Regions from separate parts of the Paenibacillus sp. 7523-1 genome, predicted to be linked through region 3. Evidence: riboswitches for the same ligand, from Rfam matches in the RefSeq annotation. Region 3 holds a riboswitch; each other region holds the start of a gene.
The links. Region 3 has a riboswitch for thiamine pyrophosphate ahead of thiC (phosphomethylpyrimidine synthase ThiC). Riboswitches for the same ligand answer to the same signal wherever they lie in the genome.
Positions count from the first base shown of each region.

Region 1: linked by a shared signal. The riboswitch ahead of CHH60_RS21230 (ABC transporter ATP-binding protein) and the one ahead of thiC (phosphomethylpyrimidine synthase ThiC) in region 3 are both predicted to bind thiamine pyrophosphate.
Region 2: linked by a shared signal. The riboswitch ahead of CHH60_RS24465 (ABC transporter substrate-binding protein) and the one ahead of thiC (phosphomethylpyrimidine synthase ThiC) in region 3 are both predicted to bind thiamine pyrophosphate.

Region 1 covers NZ_NPBR01000020.1:2,888-7,029, reverse strand. The annotation lists gene CHH60_RS21240 (S-layer homology domain-containing protein) at 1-810, opposite strand, end outside; gene CHH60_RS21235 (radical SAM/SPASM domain-containing protein) at 1,077-1,952, opposite strand; TPP riboswitch at 2,155-2,257, shown strand; gene CHH60_RS21230 (ABC transporter ATP-binding protein) at 2,427-3,188, shown strand; gene CHH60_RS21225 (ABC transporter permease) at 3,175-3,987, shown strand; gene CHH60_RS21220 (ABC transporter substrate-binding protein) at 4,077-4,142, shown strand, end outside.
Region 2 covers NZ_NPBR01000024.1:202,330-206,471, forward strand. The annotation lists gene CHH60_RS24460 (VOC family protein) at 259-645, shown strand; TPP riboswitch at 846-958, shown strand; gene CHH60_RS24465 (ABC transporter substrate-binding protein) at 1,167-2,207, shown strand; gene CHH60_RS24470 (MTH1187 family thiamine-binding protein) at 2,467-2,757, shown strand; gene CHH60_RS24475 (ABC transporter permease) at 2,757-3,515, shown strand; gene CHH60_RS24480 (ABC transporter ATP-binding protein) at 3,559-4,142, shown strand, end outside.
Region 3 covers NZ_NPBR01000030.1:46,806-50,947, forward strand. The annotation lists gene CHH60_RS27575 (IclR family transcriptional regulator) at 1-460, shown strand, start outside; TPP riboswitch at 583-696, shown strand; gene thiC (phosphomethylpyrimidine synthase ThiC) at 1,050-2,855, shown strand; gene CHH60_RS27585 (hypothetical protein) at 3,121-3,810, opposite strand; gene CHH60_RS30015 (hypothetical protein) at 3,992-4,142, opposite strand, start outside.

The DNA of each region.
Region 1 (4,142 bases), on a different contig from region 3:
CCCTTTATCTCCGGAACTGCTACCACTACTTCCTTTACTACTACCTTCAGAAGGTTTTGTCGTTTCCGGTTTGGCTTCATTAGAATCTTCAGTTTCATCCCCTGTCTTGGCAGGAGTCATGTAACTATCATATGTAGATTTATTCATTACAAACTCATATGCAAGTCTCGCTAATGCTTGGCGATCTGCAATTCCCGAAGGATTAAATTTTACTGTTCCATCTTTTTGAACTAATCCTTTGATGAAACCAGATTGGTAGGCCAGTGACACAGAATCTTTTGCCCAATTCGATACTTGATCCAAATCAAAAAGTTGAGGTTTGGATGACGGATTCGGTACGTTTTGCTGTTTCCAACCAAAAGCTCTAACGAAAAATACAGCTAATTCTTCTCTTGTTACGTTCTTATTAGGTGAAAAGCTATCTTTCGAAGTACCTTGAGCAATACCAGATTTGACAAGTGCGCCTACATACCCGGCATACCACTGATCTTCCTTAACATCCTTGAATTGGCTTGCCTCAGCAGTATCCGGATTTAAATGAAGCGCACCAACCATGATTTTTGCCAGTTGAGCTCTTGTTACGGAATCAGAAGGCTTAAAGGTCCCATCAGAAAAACCTGTAAGTATTCCTTGTTCCACCAATTTGGTTATTTCAGTTTTGGCATACGAATGATCAATATCAGTAAAAGAATTCTTAGAAGTAGCTACTTCTGCCGATACGGATAAATTAAGAGATAACATGGAGACAACCAGCGACGTAGAAAGCATTAATGATAGTTTGCGATTAAACTTTTTCCATTTTGAATTCAAAACTAAAACACACTCCTCAATAGACTTCTAGTAAAAAAGAATAACAACATATGAATCTTAGGAACTATATCACCTCCTGATCAATAGGATAATAATACCATGTAAACTCATAAAAACAAGTTTATTAAACTATGATTTTACAAAAAAGTTTTTATCCTGGATTGATTTCAATTTTTATCATCTAAACTATTCTGCAATAAAAATAGAAAAGCGCACCACCCGAAATAAAGATTCGAATGGCACGCTCTAAACACATTTTTATTTGACTAGGCTCCGAACCGCTGACGATATCCGCACTTCCGGCATAGTTCTTCCACGGCTTCCCGCTTGGAAAAACCATAAACCAGATTGTTCGCCCGCTCACCTTCGACAATCTCCGAGAATGACTTCTCATGGACGTTACCGAGATTAATGACACCTTCGCCATCGAGGCAGCACGGAACAACCGTTCCATCCACCAGTACGGCCGCCTGACTGCGCAGCGCGTGGCAGAAACCTTTGCCATCATCCTCTGGTGCATCCAGACTTGGCCATTGGAACTCGTGGTCCTGATTGAGATAGACATTCGGCGCAATTTTGACGCCGCTGCCTGGAACCACCTTTTCCTCAATGCGGAAATCCAGATTGAACTCGCGCTCCAGTACCTCCAGTGTTTCCCGGTTCCGATTCATCTGGGCATTCGTGAAGTTATCCTGCGTCAGATTCCAGAGCCGGAACGAGATGATCACATTATGTTTCACAGCTTCCCGGGCAAAAGATAGAATGTTGCTGAGGTAACCCTCACGGTCCGTCGATCCCTCGTGCCCGTCGAAGCTGTGCAGCGAGAAGTTCATTTGTCGCAACGCCGGTTTGCCAAGCAGCTTATGCTGGGTCTTGGGCAGCAATGTTCCGTTCGTTGTTATGTTTACCTTGAATCCCTTCTCGTGTGCGGAATCCAGTAACAAATCAATTTTGGGGTGAAGTAACGGTTCCCCTTTGACATGCAAATAAATGTGTTTGGTATGTGGCTTAATCTGATCCAATATATTGTTGAAGACTTCAGGGTCAATGAATCCTTTGGCACGCTTGGTCTGCGGACAGAAGCTGCATGCCAGGTTACATATGCTTGTAATTTCAATATATACTTTCTTGAACGTTTTCAACTCGGGGTCCCCATTCTGCTTAGGAGGGAGAACAGTCCCACCCTCATTTGTAATCCGGCCCATATGTGCCATCACCATTATATCGGGTTAGGAAGCCAAGGTAAATCCGCGAATGGGTTTAACGTTTAACTTTTGTCACTAAGCCCTCTTTACATCTCGCGGGCACGTGATATATGCTGTGTACACAACTGCATATTTTGAACGATTGCACTAGGGGAGCCTTGCGGCTGAGACGAATGAATGTATTCGGACCCTTTGAACCTGATCTGGATCATACCAGCGGAGGGAAGTGGAGCGGACTTTCAGTTAACGGATTTTCTTCATATTCATATGTACATGAATGTCGGTTGAACTTAACAAGCCCACTCATTTCTCCGGAAATGGGCGGGCTTTTTCGCGTTTACTTACAACAGATCGCAAACAACGTGCATTTCCGTTCAGGCAGTTTTTATTCCAAGGGGGTCAAGGAACCAGATGAGCAACGATGTACAGATTAACAACATGACCTTCACTTTTCCGGATCAGAGACATTCCCCCGTGCTCTCCAATGTGTCGATGTGTGTAAAAAAGGGAGAATTCGTCTCGCTGATCGGCTCCAGCGGGTCGGGCAAGAGTACACTCTTCAAGCTGCTGGCAGGCTTGCTTGAACCCACAGATGGCACGATCGAAATTGCTGGGGTGCCGCCAGGACAGCGACTCGGGCGGGTTGCCTACATGCCGCAGAAGGATTTGCTGTTATCCTGGCGGACGGTTATGGAGAACTGTCTGCTTCCCTCGGAGCTTGCCCCGAGGAAGCAGGACAAGGTGAAGCTGCGAGCTGACATTATGGCCGGACTCGACAGATTCGGCTTATCCGGCTATGAGCATGCCTACCCGGACGAACTGTCCGGCGGCATGAAGCAGCGGGTCGCCCTGCTGCGTACCTTGCTGACGGGAGGACAGCTGATGCTGCTGGACGAGCCCTTCGGCGCGCTCGATGCCATGACCAAGCGGGAGATGCATCGCTGGCTGCTTGAATTGTGGGAAAGCCTCCGCCAAACGGTACTGTTTATCACGCATGATATCGAAGAAGCCCTGTTATTAAGTGACCGGATTATCCTTCTCACTCCTGGCGGTCGGCAGCTGCTGGACATGACGGTACCTCTGCCCCGTCCGAGACATTCGGGCATGGTCTACGATCCGGATCTTATACGGATGCGACAACGGTTGGAGGAACAATTACATGCGAAGCTTTAACGTCAGCAGATGGTTTGCCCGCTATGGCCTGTTCGCTGCGCTTCTCCTCCTGATGCTTGCCAGCTGGGAATGCATCGTTCGATTAGGCTGGGTTCCTTCTTTCATTATCCCTGCACCTACATCGATAGTAAGTTCTCTAGTTGAGCATCGGCGTCTGCTCCTCGGAACCCATCTACCTGCCACATTGATGGAGGTAGCAGTTGGCTTCGGCTTGTCCATCGTGGCCGGAAGCGCTCTGGCAGCGGGCATGCACCTCAGCCCTTCGATTGAAAAGGCGCTGTATCCTTTCATCGTAATCAGCCAGACCATTCCACTGATTGCCCTGTCTCCTGTATTCATTCTGTGGTTTGGCTACACACTCTGGAGCAAAGTTGCTGTGGTATTTCTGATCGCATTCTTCCCGATTGTGGTCAGCACCTATGATGGTCTCCGTCAAGGCGACCCGGAACAGCGCGAACTGCTGATGACCATGGGAGCAAGCAAGTGGGATCTGTTTCGCAAGCTTCAGGTACCTCTTGCGCTGCCCTCTTTCTTTTCAGGATTGAAGATGTCGGTGGTGTACTGCGTGGTCGGCGCAACCATTGGCGAATGGCTCGGAGGCAGCAAAGGTCTTGGTTATTTCAGCCGCAGAATGTCCAGCAGCATGAATACCGATGCCATGTTTGCCTCCATTCTGCTGTTATCCTTGCTGGGCATCGGACTGTTCGTGTATATAGCCTGGCTGGAGCGAACCCTCGGATTGAAACGGAATGCAGACCATGCAGGCAGAGGAAAGTCGATGAAAAGGCAATCGCAATGAGATAACACGTGCTCCTTCCTGTAGATCTCTTTGAAACATATCAGCGATTGGAACCAAACAAAAATGAACGAAACGAGGCCCATTTATCCATGAGAAAAAAGAAACTCATTCATATCCTGCTTCCTGCCCTCATCTGTTTATTGCTGATCGTCAGC
Region 2 (4,142 bases), on a different contig from region 3:
TGCCCAGGAAATAGTTTGCGGTAGGTTATTTCATTTCTGGAGTATAAAATAGTGGTATTAATTAATGAATTACATTCAGCAGGCCAATAATGAGAAGCTCTCTGTTTACTCTGCCAATTATAAAGATCGCGAATATCTCAACATAAGTGAACATTCTAAGAATTCAAAATTAAATCATATTTGACAACTCGGAATTAGGAATCTATCATATCCCTTAATATGTAAGAAACTTTTTTTAAAACTTGGGAGGTTTTCATGATGGGTTTTCAAAAGCGTATTGACCACATCGGTATTGCTGTACGTGATCTGGAGACAACACTGCGTTTCTATACGGAGATTGTAGGACTCGAATTGAAAGACCGGGTAACTCACACGAACGGTGTCATTCAACTCGCTTTCCTTGGCTTCAATGGTAGTGATGAAACGGAGATTGAGTTAATTCAGGGATACAGTGATAAGCTGCCTTCCGAAGGAACGGTGCACCATTTCGCCATCCACGTGGAAGACCTTGATGCGGAATATAAGCGTATCCAGGCTACAGAGGCCGAGTTTATTGATGGGGAGATCATTACGCTGCCCAACGGCTATCGCTATTTCTTCATCTATGGACCAGAGAAGGAATGGATTGAGTTTTTCCAGCGCTAATTATGTGTTCAAAATCAAAGTACAGTTAAACAACACCTATCCACCTTCCTTCAAACAAAGATCGATTCCGATCTATCTTATCCTTTCTGATATTTGATACATTCTCACAAGTATATCGCGCTTGGCTATTCCATCCAGTTCCTGACTGGACACATTCCGGCCTCTGGCCTATAATTACACCTAGTAATGCCCGTAACTTCATAGTTTCCCAGGGGAGTCGGAATTGGCCGGCTGAGAGTGTATCCCATCAAGATACTAACCCTTAGACCTGATCTGGATCATGCCAGCGTAGGAATCGGAGTATATCGAATTGGCCCAGCCATGTGCTGCAGCCACCTCTCTAACGCCTGCACGCGTCCCGGATTACGGGGCGCTTTTTTTGATGGTATCTTTTTGACACAAAAAGTACGTCATCCGGATCATAGCTGGTATAAATCGAAGGATTTATGCACCATGCTTGGATATGAAGCCAAGGAGTACCCCGCGCCACTGGCCGGACCATATGAAGGAGAGAAAACAAGATGAGATGGCGTAAAATGATCGGACTCCTGCTCTTGTGTGTGACACTGGTCACCGTCGCTGCATGCGGCAGCCAAGAAGCAGCACCTGCAGGACAAAGCGGCAGCAGCACCACTGAAAACAGCAGCGAAGGTGACAGCACAGCATTGAAGGATGTTAAGGTCGTGCTCGACTGGACACCCAATACTAACCACACCGGCCTGTATGCCGCCGTGGATCAAGGGTTTTATCAAGCAGAAGGCTTGAATGTCGAGATTGTGCAGCCAGGAGCCGGCGGTGCGGATACGATGGTAGCCTCAAATGAAGTTCCTTTTGGGGTAAGTTATCAGGAGAGTGTAACACAGGCCCGTACACAGGACGTTCCACTCGTCTCCATTGCAGCTGTCATTCAGCATAATACGTCTGGATTCGCCGCTCCGGTGGACCGAAACATCAAATCACCCAAGGATTTCGAAGGCAAATCCTATGGCGGCTGGGGATCACCCGTTGAAGAAGCGGTTATGCAATCCATTATGGAAGGCGAAGGCGCCGATGTGTCCAAAGTAAAAAATATCAATATGGGCGACGCCGACTTTTTTACCGCAGTGAAACGGGACATTGATTTTGCATGGATTTTCTATGCATGGACCGGCATTGAGGCCGAACTGCGGGGAGAACCCCTCGACATGCTGTATGTGAAGGATTATTCCGATGCGCTGGACTATTACACGCCTGTACTCGTGACGAACGAGCAGACCATTCAGAACGACCCAGAACTGGTGAAGGCATTTATGAAGGCTACTTCCGAAGGGTATCAATATGCGATTGATCATCCCGAAGAAGCTGCAAACATTTTAATCAAGGCTGTACCTGATCTCGATAAGGACCTTGTGGTGGCAAGTCAGAAATGGCTGAGCCCAAAATACAAGGATGACGCTCCGCGCTGGGGTGAGCAAAAACAGGAAGTGTGGCAGAACTACACGGACTGGATGTTCAGCAAAAAACTGCTGGATGAGCAGATCGATGTATCCCAAGCGTATACGAACGAATTTCTACCCCAATAAAATATAACTGTATAAGTCGACTTTTATGTACACCGGAACGAAGAGTGCTGAACCCATCTGTAGAAACAAAGTGGTCGCCTAAAAGCTTTCTGAAAGAAAGCTCCTTCGGAAGCATATGCTATCGCCGGATTTCCCCATTAAAAATGGAATCAAGAAATCCGGTGATAACAGCGATCGGAAGAGGGTGCTGCAATCGAAGTGGTAAAGTGTACATTCACGATGTTCTACTTACTCATCTCGAAAGGAGCCGTGATCTCTCATGGCAAGCACACTGCTTAGCATTCAAGTAATTCCCAAAACGCCGAATGGCGAAAATTCGTATCCTTATGTAGATCGGGCTATCGAAGTGATTCAACAATCTGGCTTGAAATATCAGGTCAATCCGCTCGACACCACAATGGAGGGTGAGCTGGAGGAACTGCTGGAAGTTGTCCGTAAAATGCATGAGGTGCTCGTGGAGGCTGGCAGTCCAAGCATCATCTCCCAGATCAAAATCGCCCACAGCCCGAACGGCTTCAGCATGGATACCCTGACGGAGAAATATCGCTAATGCATACGTACTTCAAAAGTGTATGGCCGCCCATTGTGGCGGTTATTCTCTTTATAGCCATATGGCAGGGCGCCGTATCCCTGTTTCATATTGAGAAATGGATGCTGCCCGCACCTTCCGACATCGCGCACGAAGCCGCTTCCCAAGCAGAACGTCTGGGCATGCATGCATGGGCGACCATTCAACTCACGTTAGTTGGCTTCGCGGCTGGCACGCTGGTTGGGCTGCTGGTCGCCATGGTGCTGCATCTGATTCCATTCCTGAAGTCTGCCCTGTATCCTTTACTTATCCTTAGTCAAAATATACCTACGATTGCGCTCGCTCCGCTCCTGCTGATCTGGTTCGGATTCGGACTGCTGCCCAAACTGATTACCATCATCCTGGTCTGCTTCTTCCCCGTTGCCGTCGCTGCCATGGATGGACTGACACGTACGGATGCCGCCATGATGAATTACATGCGCATGGCGGGAGCAAGACGCGGCCCAATTTTCTGGAAGCTGGAGCTCCCGCACGCACTGCCTTCCATCTTCTCCGGCGTCAAGATTGCCGCGACTTACAGCGTCATGGGTGCCATTATTGCCGAATGGATCGGAGCCGACAAAGGTATCGGATATTACATGATGCTTCAGAAGTCCGCTTACCGAACAGATCGTCTATTCGTTGCAATCATGATTATTGTCGCACTCAGCCTGCTGCTCTTCCTGTTCATTGCCCTGCTGGAGAAGCTGCTCGTTCGCTGGCGACCACAGAAGCGCTGATTCGCAGCAGAAGCACTATACAAGGTTAGGAAGTGAATGTGAGATGACACTCAAATATAACGAACAGGCACCACCTGCACCAGGCGGAAGCGCCGGAATTTCAACTCGAGAAGAATCACTCCGCACTGCTTTTACCGCTACCTCCGATTCGGGCAATCAGAGCCTGCCTGCACTGGAAGTACAGGAGGTCCATGCTTCCTTCCGGGAACGGCGGAACAAGCTGTCTGTCCTGAACGGATTATCCCTGACCGTAGAACAGGGCGAATTCGTAGCGATCGTTGGGCCTTCCGGATGCGGCAAGAGTACGTTGTTCCATATCATTGGCGGGTTGTTGAAACCCCAAACAGGCCAGGTTCTCATGAACGGACAGAATGTTACCGGGCAGCGGGGCAAAATCAGCTATATGCCGCAGCAGCCCGCTCTCTTTCCTTGGCGTACCATTGAAGACAACGTGCTGCTTGCCGGTGAAGTGTCAGCACATACGCCACCCAAGGCTGAAGCGCTTGCGGAAGCACGGAAGTGGCTTTCCAGCGTCGGTCTGGGCGGGTTTGAACAGGCGTATCCGCACATGTTATCGGGCGGTATGCAGCAGCGGGCAGCCTTTTTGCGTGCCCTGCTCAGTCCGCA
Region 3 (4,142 bases):
CAGAGATCGTTTGGGTGAGACGGTCAGTCTGTACCTGCGGGATGGCAGTGAGCGTATCCGTATTCAGGCTGTTCAGAGTGATCAGGCCATCCGGCGGGTGGCTCCGGTTGGTGTACGTCTTCCTCTATCCGTAGGGGCTTCCAGCAAGGTACTCATGGCATTTGCGACGGAAGAAGACCGGGAGGAGCTGATGAATGGCCCCGAATGGCCCGTATTTATCGATCCCGAAGTTTATCTGGCCCAGATGGGCGATATCCGGGAGAATGGGTATGCGACCAGCTACGAAGAACGTGAGCCTGGAGCGGCTGCAGTATCGGTTCCCATTATGGATCGAAAGGGGAATATTGCTGCTGCGCTATCCGTATCGGGTCCCGTTAGCCGCCTGTCCCAGGAAACTTTGCACGAATATGCACCTGTACTGAAGGAAGCAGCCGCGCAGATGGGCCTCATGTTGTCCTGATCCGGCATGCAATGGAAGATAAAGGGTTGTTTTTCTGATGAGCTTGCGCTAGTCTGTAATGGACAGCCCAGCGGGGCTGGAATGAATTGAATATGAAACTGCGGTACACATACCGCAACTGTTAACGTTACTGGGGGAGTCCGAATTGTCCGGACTGAGACGGGATCGCATGAGATTCCGGACCCTTTGCACCTGATCTGGATCATACCAGCGTAGGGAAGTAATCGGCGATATAACCACGAACACCTGCATAATCCAGCCTTTGGCATGTCTCCACTTGTGGGAGCTTGGCATCAGGCTTGTTATGGGTGATGGACATAAGCCGGTTCCCTCGGGAACCGGCTTTTTTTATTTACAGCGTCAAGCGATCATTCGCAGCAGAGGGGATTATCTTCTTTTGCGGGGGAGCTGAGTTGGGTGTAACCCACTTATGCCTGTGCCAGATTCTGTCTGTGCTATGCCGCTGTAATGTTCTTTCTTCGGAAGTTGGCCGCTCTTTTCTTGCCTATGCGTGGATGATATGGAACGGGTGCATGAGCAATCAAACTGGCCCATCCATGGGACAATCAACGAGGAGGCAGAGGTAGCGATGAGCACAAACAACAGAACAACAGCACAGGAACATGTAGGGCAGGGGTTGGAAAAGGGAACAGTGGCTGCTGAACGGGTCCAACCGTTTCCCGGCAGCCGCAAAGTTTACATTCAGGGCTCGCGTCCGGACATTGCCGTACCCGAGCGTGAAATTGCCCTTCATGACACGAATACACCCCAAGGGGTGGAGCATAACGAGCCGCTGCGCGTGTACGATACGAGCGGCCCTATGACGGATCCCGGATTTCACGCCGATATCCGGGCAGGCCTGCCAGCTTTGCGTGCACAATGGATCACGGAACGAAACGATGTAGAAGCGTACCAGGGACGCACCGTCAAACCGGAGGATAACGGGCTGAAGCCTGGAGGCAAGAGAACCGGAGCTGAAGAATATCCAGGCCTCCGCGGCAAACCGCTGCGTGCACAATCCGGACGCTGTGTCACCCAAATGCACTATGCGAGGCAGGGCATCATTACGCCTGAGATGGAGTTTGCTGCTATCCGTGAGGGCGTGGAGCCGGAATTCGTCCGGCAGGAGCTGGCGAGCGGAAGGGCCATTCTGCCATCGAATATCAATCATCCAGAGAGCGAACCGATGCTGATCGGACGTCATTTCCACGTGAAGATCAACGCGAATATTGGCAACTCTGCCGTATCCTCTTCGATTGAAGAAGAAGTGGAGAAAATGACTTGGGCGGTACGCTGGGGGTCCGATACGGTAATGGATCTTTCCACGGGCAAGGATATCCATACCACTCGGGAATGGATTATCCGCAATTCCCCGGTACCGATCGGGACGGTGCCGCTATATCAGGCGCTGGAGAAGGTGAATGGCGAAGCTGAGGCACTCACCTGGGAGTTGTACCGGGATACGCTCATTGAGCAGGCTGAGCAGGGTGTGGATTACTTTACAATCCATGTAGGCGTACTGCTGCGTTACATACCGATGACGGCCAAACGGATGACTGGCATTGTTTCAAGGGGTGGTTCCATTATGGCGGCATGGTGCCTTGCACACCATCAGGAGAATTTTTTATATACGCATTTTGAGGAAATCTGTGAAATCATGAAAAGGTATGATGTAGCCTTCTCTCTCGGAGATGGACTCCGCCCGGGCAGCATCTATGATGCCAATGATGAAGCCCAGATGGCTGAACTTGCTACGCTTGGTGAACTGACACAGATTGCGTGGAAGCACGATGTGCAGGTGATGATTGAGGGGCCAGGACATGTGCCGATGCACAAGATTAAGGAGAATGTCGACCTTCAGATGGAGATCTGCAAGGAGGCACCATTCTATACACTCGGTCCGCTGACAACCGATATAGCACCAGGCTATGACCATATTACCTCAGCCATTGGAGCGGCGATGATCGGCTGGTTCGGAACGTCGATGCTCTGTTATGTGACACCAAAGGAGCATCTGGGCCTGCCAAACAAGGATGATGTCCGGGAGGGCGTTATTGCCTACAAGATTGCGGCACATGCCGCTGATCTGGCCAAAGGCCATCCGCGTGCACAGCGCCGGGATGACGCGTTGTCGAAGGCCCGTTTCGAATTCCGCTGGCGGGACCAGTTCAACCTGTCACTGGATCCGGAACGTGCGCTGTCCTATCACGATGAGACACTCCCGGCTGAAGGGGCCAAGGAGGCCCATTTCTGCTCCATGTGCGGACCTAAATTTTGCAGCATGCGCATTACGCAGGATATTCGTGCATTTGCCGCAGACAAAGGCTTGTCCGAGAATGAGGCTGTAGCGGCCGGAATGCAGGAGAAGGCTGAGGAATACCGAACCCGAACCTAAGCTCGTTACAGCGCAATTTAAGCAGCCTAAGATATATAAAAGCCGTTCTCTCCACTACTGGGAGAAGAACGGCTTTTAGTTGTAATCCTTTAGCTTCGTTGATAAGAAAAGTAAACTTCCGGATATTTCTATGTTGGAGCCGGCTAACGGCTACTTAAGCACAGCGTTGACGTCAGGTATTCCTCTGAGTCAGGCCCTCCTTCGAGAGCCTTTTTAATGCGTGAAAGGCAGAGGTAGCTTTCATTCACGCAATGAATAACCCTAACTAACGTCTACCAATTTTTAATTGCTGCTCCAAATAAGATGCCAGCGATGCGAGCGGGCTGTAAATCTCACTACCCGTATTTGCTGAAGCAAGGGCAGCCGCGGGAGCCATGGATAGCTGAGCAGCTACAATTGTTTTCTCTGGTGACTGTGCAGCGAGTTGCTGAAGGCCCGTTGTCACCGCCTCCATATATCCTTCCTTATCGCCGCGCATGATCAATTCAAATGTACCAGGAATTAGTGCGGCCTTTGTTCTCGAAGGAGCCGCAACGTTTGCCTGCCCGTTAGTTTCACCTTGCTGTAGTGCTTCATTCACCCGTGCCATCGTTCCTTCAACCGTTGCTGGATTGGTAAAAGCAAGAATGTATTCCTGCGAATCCTGCTGCAGCTTCTGCAATAATGGATCATCAATACCGATAACGGGGATGGAGACATGATGGGCTTCGTGCGCCAGTACTGCAGCAAACAGGGTACAGGTGACTAGAATCGCATCTGCATGACACTGGGCAATCCACTTTAATGTCCGGGATACCTTTTCTCGAATGACAGCCTCTGAGAAGTCCGTATCCTGCTTAAGGCGATCCAGACCGGGATCGACATAATGCACAAGTTCCACTTCATAGGGGACGAGCGCCTCTTCAATGAGTGCGATGTTGGAGTAGTGAGCGTGATAACAGCCGATCGTGATCATAATGACATCCCCTTTGCCAATGCTTCTTTTTTGTGAGTCGTGAGTGCTGCAGATATTTAATCCATTATAGAAACACGGGCCGGGAATTGTACAGCGTTTAAACCAATGCCAACAACCGTCCCTCCGCCAAATGGCAGAAGGACGGTTCTATAGTCAGACTCCAATACAGTCAGGTTTCATTTTATCGCATGGAAGGAGATACGTTCTTTTGAGCCATTTTTTGCTGCAGAATCTCGTGAAAGGATAGACCTTGAGTGTTCTCATTCTCCTTTTTGGGAGCAGTGGTCGCCGTGTTGCGCGGATATTGGTGGTGGTACGGGATCATTTGCTGA